2 regions of the Dyadobacter sp. SRI_021 genome follow, and region 1 is predicted to be linked to the other one. Evidence: riboswitches for the same ligand, from Rfam matches in the RefSeq annotation. Region 1 holds a riboswitch; the other holds the start of a gene.
The links. Region 1 has a riboswitch for cobalamin ahead of metE (5-methyltetrahydropteroyltriglutamate--homocysteine S-methyltransferase). Riboswitches for the same ligand answer to the same signal wherever they lie in the genome.
Positions count from the first base shown of each region.

Region 2: another riboswitch for cobalamin. It lies ahead of AC2YIT_RS17080 (hypothetical protein); the one in region 1 lies ahead of metE (5-methyltetrahydropteroyltriglutamate--homocysteine S-methyltransferase).

Region 1 covers NZ_JBYCZM010000001.1:736,002-741,795, forward strand. The annotation lists gene AC2YIT_RS02930 (carbamoyltransferase family protein) at 1-216, opposite strand, end outside; gene AC2YIT_RS02935 (acyl-CoA thioesterase) at 537-920, opposite strand; gene metE (5-methyltetrahydropteroyltriglutamate--homocysteine S-methyltransferase) at 1,253-3,574, opposite strand; cobalamin riboswitch at 3,796-4,021, opposite strand; gene AC2YIT_RS02945 (6-phosphogluconolactonase) at 4,177-4,908, opposite strand; gene fumC (class II fumarate hydratase) at 5,056-5,794, shown strand, end outside.
Region 2 covers NZ_JBYCZM010000005.1:229,764-235,557, forward strand. The annotation lists gene AC2YIT_RS17075 (hypothetical protein) at 1-214, opposite strand, end outside; cobalamin riboswitch at 517-784, shown strand; gene AC2YIT_RS17080 (hypothetical protein) at 888-1,574, shown strand; gene AC2YIT_RS17085 (TonB-dependent receptor plug domain-containing protein) at 1,577-3,781, shown strand; gene AC2YIT_RS17090 (hypothetical protein) at 3,793-3,981, opposite strand; gene AC2YIT_RS17095 (hypothetical protein) at 4,063-4,239, shown strand; gene AC2YIT_RS17100 (SusD/RagB family nutrient-binding outer membrane lipoprotein) at 4,309-5,793, opposite strand.

The sequences.
Region 1 (5,794 bases):
TTTGAGTAAGGGCTTGTCATAAAAAACGATTGCATCAAGCTCGTTAATGGACAAACCACCGTATTCAAGACAAAATGCTACTGCATTGGAGGGAAAACCGGGGTCGTGCTTCTTGCGTGTAAAACGCTCTTCCTGTGCTGCGGCAACAATTTCGCCATTATCTATAAGAGCCGCGGCCGAATCATGATAGAAAGCCGAGATACCTAAAATTTTCATTAACGCGTGATTAGAATAATGTGTACAGTCTGGTGCTAAACCGTTCAAAAGGCGTGCAAGATAAGCATTTTGAACAAGGCTGCAACTTGGCGCCGTCGGCTAATTACACGTATAATGTTATTAAACGGTTCGGAATCAAGCAAATAAACAGTCCGGATAACGAAATGATAACAGCTTACATTACCGGCGAGCATTTAAATGATTAATTATGAACCATTTCGAATGCGTGATTGGTCCGCGGCACAATTCGGTGCCGTATGATAAATTCTACAATTTCGTCCTCGAATCTCCGCCCGCCCGGATCGCCTAACGCGGTTATATTACAGAATTTTGGTAGGCTTATGATTCTCATCGAGCGCCACGAATGTGAAGATCCCGGTCACGGCCTTCTCCCGACTTACCTCGTACATCTTCTCCACAAAAATATCGACGCGCACCTTCATGCTGGTATTTCCAACATTCTCGACGCGCCCTACCAGCTCGATAATGGTCCCTGCGGGAATGGGGTGCGTAAAATCAATACGGTCGGACGATACCGTCACACAACGCAACCTTGAGAACCGTGTGGCAGCGATAAATGCAACCTCGTCCATCATCGACAGCGCCGTGCCGCCGAAAAGGGTATCGTAATGATTGGTGTTATTAGGGAAAACGGTTTTAAAAACACGGGTTTCCGAAGCGGAAATTCTATCTTCTAATGTCAAAATATAACGGTTTACTGGTGTCGTAACGGGAATGAAGTTCGGCGTATTTGTAGTCAGGGATGGTCAGGTGTTGTCATGAGTAGTCAAGTGTTGTCTAGAATGGTTAAGTGGTGTCATGAATAGTCAAGAATTGTCAAGAATGGTTAGGTGGTGTCATAAGTAGTCAAGGGTAGTCAAGTGCTGTCAGGGGCGATCACATCTCTCTATTTCTGACCATATCTGACTACACATGACAACAAATGACTACACACGATCATACCTAACAACACTTGACTACTCATGACTATACATGACCATACCTGACAACAAATGAGTATAAACGACCGCCGTCGCTATCCTGTAACCGCGACCGATTCGCGCAGCAAGTTAGCCGCAGAAATCATGTTACGCAAAGCGGCTTCGGTTTCCGGCCATTTGCGGGTCTTCAATCCGCAGTCGGGGTTCACCCACAAATTCCGCGCCGGAATTACCTTCAATGCCTTTTCGAGCAAAAGGATCATCTCGTCCACCGTCGGTACGCGGGGCGAGTGGATGTCGTACACGCCGGGACCAATCTCGTTCGGGTAATTGAACTGTGCGAACGCGTCGAGCAGCTCCATTTGCGAGCGCGATGTTTCGATCGTGATCACGTCGGCATCCATGGCAGCAATGGAATCGATAATATCGTTAAACTCCGAGTAGCACATGTGCGTGTGGATCTGCGTCTGATCGGCTACTCCCGCGGCGCTCAGGCGGAATGCGTCCACCGCCCATTTCAGATAGTTTTGCCAGGCATGTTTCCGCAATGGCAGGCCTTCGCGGATCGCCGGTTCGTCGATTTGAATCACTTTAATACCTGCCTTTTCCAAATCCACTACTTCGTCGCGTATGGCGAGCGCAATCTGGAATGTGGTATCCTTCCTCGGCTGGTCATCCCGCACAAACGACCATTGCAGGATCGTTACCGGGCCGGTGAGCATGCCTTTGACCAGCTTTTCGGAGTTAGCTTGTGCAAATGCGGACCATTTCACCGTCATAGGCTGTTCTCTTTCCACATCGCCATAAATGATCGGCGGCTTCACACACCGGCTGCCGTAGCTCTGCACCCAACCATTTTGGGTAAATACAAAACCTGAAAGCTGCTCGCCGAAATACTCCACCATATCGTTCCGCTCGAATTCGCCGTGTACCAGCACATCGATCCCAAGCTCCTCCTGCCAGCGCAGCGAATCCACGATTTCCGCCCGAATGCGGGTTTCATACTCGTCCGCCGTCAATGCACCTTTTTTGAACTGCGCCCGGAGCTGCCTTACCTCATCCGTCTGCGGAAACGAGCCGATGGTTGTCGACGGGAACAATGGCAATTTCAGCTTTTCCAACTGAATGGCCTGCCGGGTACCAAATGCATTCTGCCGGTCGAAATCCCCTTCGCGCACTTCGCTAACCCGTGCTTTAACGGCCGGCTTGTGGATCAATACGGAAGTAAGGCGGCTTTCAATCGCCTTTTGATTGTCCAGAAATGCGCTATCATTCGCATAGTCTGCCGCTGCAAGCCTTGCCAATGTAGTCACCTCATTCAGTTTCTGTTTTGCAAACGCCAGCCAGTTTTTAATCTCCGCTGTCAGTACTGCCTCATTCTTCTCCAAATCCAGATCATAAGGACTATGCAGCAACGACGACGACGGTGCCACCAAAATCCGCTCGTCTCCCAGGACATTTACAGCTGTTTGAATCCATTCTAACGATTTTTGATAATCGTTTTTCCAGATATTCCGGCCGTCGACAACGCCCAGCGAGAGCTTTTTGGTGGAAGAGACAAATGCTTCGTCGGCAAGGATCTGTGGTAACGTCTCCGCACCGCGTGTCAGGTCTAAATGCAATGCATCCACCGGTAATGCAGTCGCAATTGCCAGATTATCGTCTAGCGGCCCGAAATAGGTTGTTACCAGAATGCGCAGCTTCGGAAGCGCCTCTCTGATCTGATTGTAAGCGCTTAGAAATGCGAGCTTTTCCTTTTCATTCAAATCCAATACTAATGCCGGCTCATCGAGCTGCACCCATTCGGCACCTCTTGCAGCAAGTTCTTTTAATATGGATATATAAACAGGTAAAAGGCTGTCCAGTAGGTCAATGCGATCGAAGCCACTTTCCTTTTCTTTACCCAAAAGCAAATAGGTAACCGGCCCCAGCAGTACCGGTTTGGTATGAATGCCTTTTTGCAATGCATCTTCAAATTCCAGCAAAACCTTCTCCGAATACCGCTTGAATTTCTGGTCCTTCACAAACTCGGGAACGAGGTAGTGGTAGTTGGTATCAAACCATTTCGTCATCTCCATCGCATTGATATCCAGCCCGTTCTTCTGGTAACCGCGGGCCATTGCGAAATAGAGGTCGAGCTCTTTGTTCGATTTCCCGTCGACCAACTGGTGGTAACGCTCGGGAATGGCGCCTACCATCAGCGAGGTATCGAGAACATGGTCGTAAAGCGAAAAATCATTGGAAGGAATGAGGCCGATGCCTGCAATCTGCTGCGTTTCCCAGTTCTGGTGGCGGATCTTCCGGGCGACTTTCTGCAATGCATCGCGATCGATCGTTCCTCCCCAGAATTGTTCGTTGGCTTTTTTGAGCTCGCGGAGGCTTCCCACGCGCGGGTAGCCAAGGTTGTGTGACAACATACTTTTTGTGTTTAAAGAGTTAATAAAACCCTGTGAAAACACCCTCCCATCCCGACAAAACGCCTGTTGCGGACGGTCGCCGGTACTTCATTCCATCGCGGCAACACGTAGCTACCCTGCGAAACGAACAGATACAGTTTCCCCAAAACAGCCGGGTAGCCTGTGATACTGCAATAAAATGTGGTAAATCAATGCTTGACTACTCCCCACCCGTGAGGGAAAAGCCATTGAGGATGACGGCAAGTCTCCTGGCTTGTATCATTTTTACCGCCCTTCTCGCGCGCCGGGGCGCTGCAATGGGACGCGAGGGTAAAAATTGGCCCTGAATGCTCAGAGCGGATACTTACAGTAGCACGACTGCCCGTGAATTGCACACGGTTCCTTTTTTGTTTTGCTATGTTTTGGCTGAGGGATCCAAAAGCAAAAACCATCACCCCGATTGACGGGCGTTCACAAAGAACTGCGTCAAATTTAGGCGGAAGGCGCATTCGGCCGTAAATGGTCGGCCAATTTCAGTGAAGTGAGTAGAAATTAGCCTTTCGGCAGGATAAAATATCTTATTTGGAGTAAAATAAATGGCGATAAAAGTGATTTCGTATTAGCTAAAAAATCGTCCCGGCCGCATCCGCATCCAGTATAAACTCTGCATTCAAATGATTCTGCAAAACCGTCGCCGGGAAATCCTTTGAAACGGGGAATGCGAGGGCGCGCTGGATTATGGGGGCTTTCGCACGGCTAGAAGCAAGGAGGATCGCAGCGCGTGCTTCGAGAATGTGCCGGATACCGACGGTAATCCCCCGAGTGAGCGTCGTGGGCTGTTTGAAATACTTCTGACCTACTTCAACGGTGACCGTATCAAGCTCAGAAATATGGGCGTAAGTATCCCAGGAGGTACCTGGCTCGTTGAGGGCGAGGTGGCCGTTCATGCCTACGCCCAATATAATAAGGTCGAGACCACCCAGGCTTTCCACGACTTTGTTGATGCGGTCGCATTCGGCTTGCGGATCGAAGGCCTTGCCGTCGAAAAAGACAATCTGGTCGGGACGGAGGCCGACGGGTTTCAGAAAATCGCGGTCGAGGAGGTCACGACAACTGCCGTCGTCGCCGGAACCAAGGCCTATCCATTCGTCGAGGCCGATGAAAATGCATTGGGAGAAATCGACGCGGCCATTCTGGTTGGCCGCTACCAACGCATCGAACATTCCCTTGGGGCTACTGCCGGATGGGAAGCAAATAACCGACGTAGGTTTGTGGTTTATGAGGTCGATCACGCGCTCAGCCGCGGCGGAACTCATAAGCGCGTAGTCGGGATAAACGCTGATTTTGGGTGTCATGAAAAGTGGGGTTCAGGTTCTCGGTGTGTCAATCTAAACATTCTTTTTTCAGAGCTGAACATTTATCCATAAAAAACTCCAGAAACTGCAAGTCCAGGCCTAACTTTACCGCACATTGTTCAATTACATTATCATTCTACTTCAAAAATGGAATACCGTATAGAAAAAGACACGATGGGCGAAGTGCAGGTCCCTGCGCATGTATACTGGGGCGCCCAGACGCAACGCTCGATCCAGAACTTTCCTATCGCACAGGATATCAATAAAATGCCGAAGGAGATTATCAAGGCCTTCGCATACCTGAAAAAAGCTGCCGCTATCACCAACTTCGAAGCCGGCATACTTCCTCAGGAAAAAAGCGAGCTCATCGGCAAAGTTTGCGACGAGATCCTTACCGGCCAGCTCGACGACCAGTTTCCGCTGGTGGTGTGGCAAACCGGTTCCGGAACGCAGTCGAACATGAACTGCAACGAGGTGATCGCCTACCGCGGGCACGTACTGCAAGGCGGTGATTTGGCTGACAAAACGAAGTTTTTGCACCCGAATGACGATGTCAACAAGTCTCAATCGTCAAACGACACCTACCCTACCGCAATGCACATTGCGGCCTACAAAATCCTGGTGGACGTAACGATCCCGGGCATTACCAGGCTGCGTGACACGCTGAAAGCGAAATCCGAAGCATTTAAGAATGTAGTTAAAATCGGTCGTACGCACTTTATGGACGCTACACCGCTAACTCTGGGCCAGGAATTTTCGGGCTACGTTTCGCAGCTCGACCATGGTTTGAGAGCTATTAACAACACATTGGCGCACCTTTCGGAACTCGCATTGGGTGGTACCGCGGTAGGAACGGGGATTAACACGCCTCCGGGCTACTCCGAAA
Region 2 (5,794 bases), on a different contig from region 1:
AGTCCTGAACATCATTCACAGCAGTCGCAGTCCTTCGAAAATCAAAGCAGCCTGAAAAATCAAGATTTGATGTGCGCTGACAGACAAGCAAAATAATCAGCAGGAAACAGAAAGGAACTCCCCAGGCAGCAACACGCCAGGTGAGCGTCGGACCGCAAAGCGGCGAAAACCGACGAATATCCAAACCAGACCCTGCTTCATACCGCGAAAGCATTGTCAACAAGGAAAAGGATGGGTGTTCTGGCTTAGTTCAATGATTGAAAAACTGACCGGGTCGCCGGTGCGATGATTGAATGATTGAATAGTAAATATTCAATCATTCGGTCATTCAATCATTAATCCTTTACAGTTGCGCGACAGCTCGTGACTCCACCACATGGGTGGCCCCGACGATTCCCCCGGAATGCGTTGATACGCAATCCCTTTTCCTGTTGGAGAAGTATGTTAAAGAACTTTTAATGCCGTAAAGTTAGCGGTATTCAGCTATTTTTCTGGCTTATCTCCAACAAAAACACCTAGCTTTGTCTATTCATTGGTTCGCGCCCCCGGCGTGATTAAAAGGGAATCCGGTGCAAATCCGGAGCAGTACCCGCTGCTGTAAGTTCAATAAACGATGTTCTTGTAAGATGTCACTGGGATATAATTTTGAATGATTGAATTTTGAATGATTGAATAAAAAGTATTCGATCATTCAATCATTCAAAATTCAGTCATTCAATCATTACTCCTGGGAAGGCGCAAGAGCTGAACGAGCCAGAAGACCTGCCGTTGAATAATCCGGTTTTGCTTTCGGGAAGAAAGGCAAGAGGAAACGGCAGGCTGCATTGCGGCTGCGCTACTCCCTGCATTCTCCCATAAGTTATGTTTTAATTTATGCGGAAATCCAAATGATCCAGTATCTGCTTATTGACTCGCTGCTCCTGGGTGTGCAGCATTCCTTCGAACCCGACCATATGGCTGCGGTTTCGGTTCTTGCCACGGAAGAAAACAATAGTGCGGCCCCAGGAGCGGTCCGGCCGGGAGCGGCCCAGCCGGGGGTGACCCCACTGAACCCGGCCATTCGATGGAAACTCATTTGGCGATCCTCCCACTGGGCGCTGGGGCATTCACTCACACTAATTCTATTCGCCGTTCTGGTGCTTTTGCTCAAATCTACGATGTCGCTGCACATTGCCGACCAGGTTGAGCTATTAGTCGGCCCGCTGATGATCTGGCTCGGCATTATGGCGATCCGCCGGAATTTCAAAACAGACGCTCCCGTACCGGCGCCAGTCGAACGCAGGGTGAGCCGCTCATTCTGGGTAGGCATGGTGCACGGTCTTGCCGGTACGGGCGGGGCGTGCGCAGTGGCACTTACACTCGCGGCCCGCGATGCCATGACCGCCGTTTGGATCATTGTACTGCAAAGTATCGGCATTATCCTCTCCATGTCAGCGTACGGCTATTTTTTCGCCTTTTCCATCGGCCGTTTCGCCGGGAAACGCGAACGTTTTCTGATGATCGTCAACTACGCGGTCGGTGTATTCTCGATTCTGATCGGCGGTATCACTCTTTTTGAATCATTTCAATTCTAACAATGTATACCCAATTCTACCGCCCCGCCCACATTTCAGTCGGCGGCTTATTGCTCTCACTACTAGCCATTTCAACCGTAGCGCAGTCGGCAGCATCCGCCCAGGAAAGCAACGCGGATTCGACGGCTAAAAAGCTGCTCGATCCGATCGTGGTAACTGCCACCCGTTTTGAAACCAAAAAGGAAAAGATCGCTCAGAAGCTGGATATTATTTCCAAAGAGGATATTCAGATGACGCCCTCCGCCGACCTGACCGATATTGTCCGAAAAGCAGCCGCGGTGGATGTGATCCAGTACCCCAATCTGTCTTCCGGCATCGGTATCAGGGGATTTCGTCCGCAGTTTTCAGGATTAAACCAGCGGACGCTGTTGCTCATCGATGGCCGCCCGGCGGGTGCAACCAACCTTTCCCAGATCAATCTGAATGGTGTTGAACGGATTGAAGTACTGAAAGGCCCCGCGTCGTCACTGTACGGCTCGCAAGCCATGGGCGGTGTGATCAACGTCATTACCCAACGCTCCAAAGGTACGCCCGGCGGCAATGCATTTCTGGAATATGGAAGTTTCAAGACATTACAGGCCGGCCTCAACACAGGCGGCAATATTACTTCCAAACTGGATTACGATTTGTCATTCAGCTATCTGGAAAGATCCAAGGATTACAAAATCGGTGAGGATAACTGGCTCCGCAATGCATTCGGCTACAAACATGCGCAAAAGAACTACACCGACCGTCCCGTCGTTGAAACTAACGAAACAACCGGTGACGGCAACCGGCGGCCGTTCACCAAGCTGCATTATTTTTCCGGTGCGTTAAGGTTGGGTTATCAGATCAACGATCGCTGGCGGGTGGATGTGCGTGGGGAGCAATTCCAGGCGCGGGATGTAGAATCACCAGGAGAGCTGTCCTCGGGCAGTACAGAAGCCAGTACCAAGGATATTGATCGTCAGGCGCTTGATATCTCATTAACCGGGCAAGTCGGGCAACATAGCCCGAGCGTGAAAGTGTATACTTCGGAAGAGAACACCAAAAACTACACCCAGAATGTGTCGGGTAAACCGGTGGTGCCATTCCGTTCCGCACAAGGACATAATGCATGGAAAGGCATACAGGTGAAAGACGTCTGGAAGCTCGGCCGGCATTCGGTGATATGGGGCTACGATTATCTCAATGCATCCACTAACAGCCGCCGCTGGACCAACGACACTACCGAACGTGCTCCTACTCAGCCCGAATATGCATTGATTTCCAGTGCATTCTTCGCACAGGCATTATTGAGTTTTGGAAAACTTACGTTACAACCAGGAATCCGCCTCGACCACGTTACCTTCGACGTACGCGAAACGCCGTTGCTGCCTACCTACAAAGCCGGTAAAAAAACAACGCCTTTCGCCAGCCCGAGCCTGGGAGCTACCTATGCCCTTCTGCCATCGCTCCGCGCGAAAGCCAACATCGGCCGGGCCTTCGTCACCACCGACGCATACAGCGTAGCTGGTTACAACGAAGTACGCGATTCCAAGGGCCGCATTGCCGTCACAGCCGGTAATCCTGACCTGAAAAACGAAAGCAGCCTGAGTTGGGACCTGGGCCTGGATTTCGCCAAACCACAATCCGGTTTCGCGGCCAATGTGACGTTCTACAGTACCAACGTCGATAACCGCATTGCTAAAATCATCAGAGTCGTAAACGAGCCTTTGGAAAACGGCGACGTGATTGTTTCCCGCGCCACATTTGTTAACGCAGCAGATGCTGAAATCACAGGTCTTGAAACCGAGCTGTCTTATGATTTTGGGGCAAAAAGCGATTATCGCTATTCATTGAAGGCATTCTGGAACGGTAATTCCATAATTAAAGCGAAAGAACTCATCGTAGGCACCGATGCCTCCGAAATACGCCGCGACATTCAGAATGTCGCCCGCAATACTTTCAATTTTGGATGGGCTTATGACAACTTGAAATGGCTGCAAGTACGGCTCTCAGGAAGGGCGGTTGGGGTAAGGAAGGATATCGACTACACTGATCCCATCAATCCTGAGATCGAGTATCCACAATATATGGTGTTGGATTTCGCCGCACAATTCAAAATCCCCGGCGGCCACACTATCGCATTGAAACTAAACAATGCGACCGACGAAAATTACTACGAGAAGCGCGGCTATAACCTTCCTGGGAGAGCGCTTTCCGTGCGGTATTTGAAGAGTTTTTGATATAATAGCGCCTAATCGGTTTTACCGGCCGATTGGGCTTTTTCTTTTTCTAGCTCGATTTTTCTTGCCATCGCCCAATTGCTCATAAATTCGACATCCTCCTTCGATCTCGGGCCATTCCAGACCATCATAGGACCTTTCGGATCTTCATCTTCCCACGAGACCTCTTTGTAGCTTCTATTTTTCACTGTTCGTTCCATATATCTAAAATTAAGCATTTTTAAAGTACAAATCAACTAACGTTTTTGCCGCGAGTCGGCCTGAAAGCAACAAGTCCATGAATGACAGGATCTGATCCGACTTGGAGTTTGTACACCGTATACTCCTTCAAAAGAGAAAGGAAATTAAACTGGAAAGCGCCTCTCGAAGCCACTATCTCCGAACGGCTGGCAGGCGACGCCACCGCATCTACTTTTTCACCCGTCGCATTAAAAGTAAAGGCTGATGATAGTGTGTAAATTTTTGTCATGCAACAAAATTACCAAACCCGGTCGCAACGAACGGTTACCGTTGCGACCGGCTGATAATTAGTACTTATCCCACCAATTCTTCGTCCCCTTACTATTTCTACCGCCCAGTTTCTCCAACGCGGTCCGGTAATGCGCGCCGTTGAGTGAGGCTTCGACGAGTGGATAGGTCATACGCTTGGAGATGTCGGTAACGTCCGGATCGAGGGAACCGTCCGCAGGGAGAGCGAAAATGGCCTTGCCCGTGATCGGGTCCTTGAAGTCCAGCCGGAGGCGTTCGAGCCAGCCCTGAATGCCCTGGGTGTACATGGCTATCCATTTCTGTGAGCCGATGCTGTCCTTCCATTTAGCGACATTGTAAGGCACTTTTTTGAGGTAAACTGTAACGCTTTCCTCGCGTACGCCAGCGAAGCGCATAGAGGCAGTGATACCCTCCTGGTAATATTGGGCCGCGGTGCCGGTAAGCCCGACTTTCAGCTCCCTGGCCTGGATTTCAGCGAGCATGAATTTCACTTCGGCCAGATCCAGCCAGATAGTCGGGGCAGTAGCGCCTACTGCATAGTTCGATGGTAAACTCACCAACGTCGGGTCGCCGTTGGAGCTTGCATCACTGCTTTCCTGCCCGTACACTTCGCCTACATAATCATTGGTATTCAGGCGCGGTTGCGCGAAAACAGGCAGCCGGGGATCGTCGTAGAGTTTGAGATAATCAATAAACGGCTTCGACATCGAGAAATCCACACGCACTTTGAACGACTGGTTCATCGGGTTGTTGTTCGGCGGCGAAGGCAACCAGCGGAACAGGGCACTTTGTTCCTGCGTACTGATAATGCCTCCATTGGCCGAATCCAGCGATTTTTTGATCGCTTCTGTGGCTTCTGCAGGTTTCGCGTCGATCATGCGTAACGCGATGCGTAGCCGAAGCGAGTTGGCGAAGCGTTTCCAGGCATTCACGTCGCCGCCATATAAAACATCGCCTGTGGCGTAGCTCGGTTCGGCAGCATCGAGATTCTCGATGTGCTCGTCCAGGCTGGTCAGCAAGCCGGCGTAAACCTCCTCTCCCGTATTATATGCAGGCGTGACGTCGTCGGCATTCAACGCCTCGGCATAAGGAATGGGGCCACCGTAAATATCGGTCAGGAAATGGTAGGTATATGCCTTCACGATCCCGGCGATGGCAATGCGGTTTTTATATCCCGCCCATTGCGATTCCTGCTCCACTTTTTGCGCTTCGTGTAACTCACTCAGTACATCGGTGTAAAAGGAGTTCCACATGATCTGGTTGGTACTTTCACGGATCTGGTAGCGGCTCTCATCCGAGTAGTAGGTCGACGACCAGTATTGGGCATAATACATTCCAAAGCGGCCATTGTTCCACTCATCGGTAATGTTGGTGGAAAAATTGTATTGCGCATTCGTGAGCAACTGCGCCGAAGTAGCATGTTCTGCACGGTTAGGGTCCTTGTTCATTTCCTCAAAACCGTCGGTACAGGCCAACGCCGAGGTTAGCAGTAATGCGCTGGTTATTTTCCTGATATTTTTCATA